One region of the Mycobacterium sp. SMC-14 genome, then DNA from elsewhere that is predicted to be linked to it. Evidence: predicted binding sites of a transcription regulator. Region 1 holds the regulator's gene; the other holds the start of a gene.
What was found. The regulator LexA, encoded in region 1, represses DNA repair genes until DNA is damaged. The targets are predictions, from matches to a motif close to CGAACANNTGTTCG.

Region 1 (2,199 bases):
GGATGGCCTGGCCTTCATCGGCCTCGCGGGAATCCACCACCCGGGAGTCTGGATGGCGACAAAACGGGCAGTGCATTGCCGCTCCTTCGCCGTGCCGGGAACCCGGGTCTTCAGACAACTGAGACACCGTGGGCCACTGGGACAACTGCGAGCGTACCTGCGCGGGTTGCCGGCGGCGCCCCGCAGTGGCCGCAAGCGGCGGCCGAACCGACACTGCGACCTCAGCCCAACGGCGCGATCAGCGTCTGACCGGCGTCCAGGGCCACCGACTCCAGGCTGTTCAGCTCGCGGATGCGCTCGATGACCTGTCCGGCCGGTGCGTCCGGTGCCACCCGGGCGGCCAGGTGCGCCAAGCTCTCCCCGCTCTGGACGCGCACCACACCGAGCTGGTCGGGCACGGCGGAGGTACTGCCGGCCGCGGCCGCGCCGAATTGGGCGATCAGCCCGAGCCACACGGTGATCCCGGCGGCGATCAGGGCCAGCACGACGGTGGTCGCCGGGGTGATGGCCTTGACGGGCTGCGGCCGGTGCGGCGCACGTGACATCAGCACGCCGGAACCGCGGTGGCGCAACGGGGCACCGCCTGGCCGCTGCCGGGCCAGCCGTGCCGGCTGGGTCCGGATCGGGTAGGCGCGACCCGACGTCCGGGGACCGTGATGCGCCCGGGTCCGCTCGTTCTCGGCCGGCTCGAACGACGGAGCGATCGTGTCGATGAGCATCATGTGCGGTTCTCCCTCACTCGGCGTCGGCGACCCTGTTCGCTCGACTGTTCGAATACTAATCGATTGTATGTTCGATGTCCGAACATGTGATCGAATCGTTGTCGAAAACATTAGCGAAGGGGTCCGACAACTCGAGGATAAGTTCGAACGTCCGCGCGACACACCTCGAACACATGTTTGATTAATCGCAGCTATGCGACTAGATTCGCCCCCATGAGTGACAGCAGCAGTAACGCGGCGGGCCCGGACTCAGCGCTGACCGCCCGGCAGCGCACGATCCTGAACGTCATCCGCGCTTCGGTGAACGAACGGGGTTACCCGCCGAGCATCCGCGAGATCGGCGACGCGGTCGGGCTGACCTCGACCTCCTCGGTTGCTCACCAGCTGCGCACGCTCGAGCGCAAGGGCTATCTGCGCCGTGACCCCAACCGTCCCCGCGCTGTCGACGTGCGTGGCCAGGAGGACCTGGCCGGCGCCGCCGAGGCCGCGCAGCGCACCGAGTTCGCCGGTTCGGATGCACTGCCGGAGCCCACGTTCGTTCCGGTTCTGGGCCGGATCGCGGCCGGCGGGCCGATCCTGGCCGAGGAAGCCGTCGAGGATGTGTTCCCACTCCCCCGCGAGCTGGTCGGTGAAGGGGAACTGTTCTTGCTCAAGGTGGTCGGCGAATCGATGGTGGACGCCGCGATCTGCGACGGCGACTGGGTGGTGGTGCGTCAGCAGAACGTCGCCGACAACGGCGACATCGTGGCCGCGATGATCGATGGCGAAGCCACCGTCAAGACCTTCAAACGCACCGGCGGCCAGGTCTGGCTGATGCCGCATAACCCCATCTTCGACCCCATCCCGGGCAATGACGCGGTGGTGCTGGGCAAGGTCGTGACCGTCATCCGCAAGATCTGACCATGGTCGCGCCGTGCCCACCTTTCGATGAGGAGTCGGCGCGCCAGAAGGTGCGGGCCGCCGAGGATGCCTGGAACACCCGGGATCCCGCGCGGGTGGCGCTGGCCTACACCGAGGACTCGGTGTGGCGTAATCGCGACGAGTTCATCACCGGGCGCGCGGAGATCGAGGAATTTCTGCGACGCAAGTGGGCCGCCGAACGCGACTACGCGCTGCGCAAAGAGCTGTGGTGCTACCAGGGCGACCGAATTGCGGTGCGCTATCAGTACGAATGCTGCGACGCGGCCGGCCAGTGGTGGCGCAGTTACGGCAACGAGCTCTGGGAGTTCGCCACGGACGGCCGAATGAGCCGCCGCGAGTCGAGCATCAACGATGTTCCCATCACCGCAGAGCAGCGACGCATCTTCGGGCCGCGCCCGCAACGCGAAGATGCGTCACTGCCGCTGCAGTGATCAGCCGGCCCTGGTGAAGCCGTTGAGCCGCGCCGCGTCCTCGGTGGCGAACCAGATCTCGGCGAGGGTGTCGTCATACAGCGCGTTCTGCGGGGTGTAGTAGAGCCCCGAACCGATGTTCGCCT
Region 2 (2,199 bases), 570 kb from region 1:
GGCGCTGCCGTGCTCGCCCTGCCCCTTTATGGTGACACCCCCGCTAGCTCCAGTCCGGTGCGGACCATTTCGGCCGTGGCGGCCGGATCGGTCATCAACAGCGGTGCGGCGCTTACGGTCATGCCGGCGATGTCGTCGCCATGGGCGGACTCGCCCTCATGCACCAGCCAGTAGTCCAGGATCCCGGTTCCGCTGCGGGCGCCGTAATGCTCGCCGACGGCTCGGGAGGTGGAGTCCAGGCCGATCACGCTCAGGCAGACATCGGCCATGCCGCGCAACGGCTTTCCGGCGATGATCGGGGAGTAGCCGACGATCGGTGCCGCGGTGGAGCGCAGCGCCGCGCGGACACCCGGAACGGCCAGGATGGCGCCGATGCTCACCACCGGATTGGAGGGTGCCAGCAGCACGATGTCGGCACCGGTGATGGCATCGACGACTTCCGGTGTGGCCGTGGCCTTCTCTGCACCCACGAAACCGAACCCGTGGGTGGAAACCTGCGCGCGGTAGCGCACCCACCATTCCTGGAAGTGGATCGCGCGCTGGGTGTCGTCGGCCGGGTCGGTGATGACGACGTGCGTTTCACAGCTGTCGTTGGTGACCGGCAGCAACCGCGCTCCCGGCTGCCAGCGCTCGCACAGCGCCGAAGTCACCTCTGTCAGCGGATAACCGGCGCGCAGCGACTGGGTACGGACCAGATGGGTGGCCAGGTCGCGGTCGCCGAGGCCGAACCAGTCCGGCTGCATCCCGTAGCGGGCCAACTCCTCCATGGCGTGCCAGGTTTCGTCGCGGTGACCCCAGCCGCGCTCGGGGTCGACGCCGCCGCCCAGGGTGTACATGCAGGTGTCCAGGTCGGGGCAGATGCGTACCCCGTGCATCCAGGCGTCGTCGCCGACGTTGACGACCGCGGTCAGTTCGTGCGCATCGGCCCCGGTGCCAGCTGGGGATTCGGCGAATTGGCCCAGACCCAGTAGTTTCTGGACGCCGAGCAGGAACCGGGCGCCGCCGACCCCCCCGACGAGAACGGTGACCTTCACAGCGCACGACAGTACCTTTGGCGCCGAGATGGCTGGCGTGGCGGATCGCCGTCGTCGCTTCATCGGGGACGCGGTAAGACACGCCGAGGGGCGGGTGTGGGGTAGATGACAGGGACTCGCCGGTCTCGGACACGTTGGAAATCGATCACGGGATGGTAAGGAATTTGGCCAATCGGCTTGACCGGGCTGATCAACCCGTGTCTAATCACACTAGTGTCATTTCCCGGTTGGCCAGCCGATTTCGGTGTCGCAGACCGAGATTCGATCACATGTTCGAATCAGGATGGTCAATATCTTCCGATTCGACCGACATATCAGGATCGCGCTACAGGTGAGGAGGCGGAGCATGTCCTATGAGCACCTTTGGGGCGTGATGGGGGGAGCACCGCACGCCGGTGCCGAAATGGCTACGCCGAGCGGGCTGGAGGCGCCGGAGGCGTTGGAGGCGATGCCCAGCCGGCCGCATCTGAGCCTGGTTCCCGAGCCCGAGGACTACGACGAATTCGAGCCGTTCGACCCTGCGTCGGCCACCAATGAGCAATGGCAGGACCGCGCTCTGTGCTCGCAGACCGACCCCGAGGCGTTCTTCCCGGAGAAGGGCGGCTCGACCCGAGAGGCCAAGAAGATCTGCCAGCGGTGCTCGGTTCGTAGCGAGTGCCTGGAATACGCCTTGGGGCACGACGAGCGTTTCGGTATCTGGGGTGGGCTTTCCGAGCGTGAGCGCCGCCGCCTCAAGCGCGGCATCGTCTGAGCCAGCGACTAGTCGTCGATCGTCGGGTCGATGACGCTGGGCTCGACATCTAAGTAGGTGGCGACTTGGGCCACCAGAATCTCGTGTAATAAATCACCGAGTTCTGTGCTGTCGTTTGCGCGCTGCTCGATCGGCTTGCGGAACAGCAAGATTCGGGCCCGCGTCGGATTTCCTCGAACGTCCACCCCGGCGGGAATCAACCGGGCCAGCGGAATCGGCCCGTCCGCGACCACTTCTGGCGGCCACTGCACGCTGTCGGGATCCTTGGCGGCGATCCGCGGGATCTCGTCGACCGCGACGTCAAGTGCCGTCAACCGTTGCTTCCAACGTTGTTCGATGGGCTCGTAGGCCTCCAACACCGCCATGTCGAACCGTTCCGCACGGGTGCGCCAGCCCGGCACGGTCGGTGGCAAC

Region 2: cofD (2-phospho-L-lactate transferase) is a predicted target of LexA. The motif match lies at 1,297-1,310, and genes of this name have one in related genera.

Annotation. Positions count from the first base shown of each region.
Region 1 covers NZ_CP176429.1:2,782,955-2,785,153, forward strand. The annotation lists gene nrdR (transcriptional regulator NrdR) at 1-76, opposite strand, end outside; gene ACKY0W_RS13035 (LysM peptidoglycan-binding domain-containing protein) at 222-722, opposite strand; gene lexA (transcriptional repressor LexA) at 936-1,622, shown strand; gene ACKY0W_RS13045 (nuclear transport factor 2 family protein) at 1,625-2,074, shown strand; gene ACKY0W_RS13050 (LGFP repeat-containing protein) at 2,075-2,199, opposite strand, start outside.
Region 2 covers NZ_CP176429.1:3,349,218-3,351,416, reverse strand. The annotation lists gene ACKY0W_RS15875 (coenzyme F420-0:L-glutamate ligase) at 1-30, opposite strand, end outside; gene cofD (2-phospho-L-lactate transferase) at 27-1,034, opposite strand; gene ACKY0W_RS15865 (WhiB family transcriptional regulator) at 1,381-1,785, shown strand; gene ACKY0W_RS15860 (metallopeptidase family protein) at 1,794-2,199, opposite strand, start outside.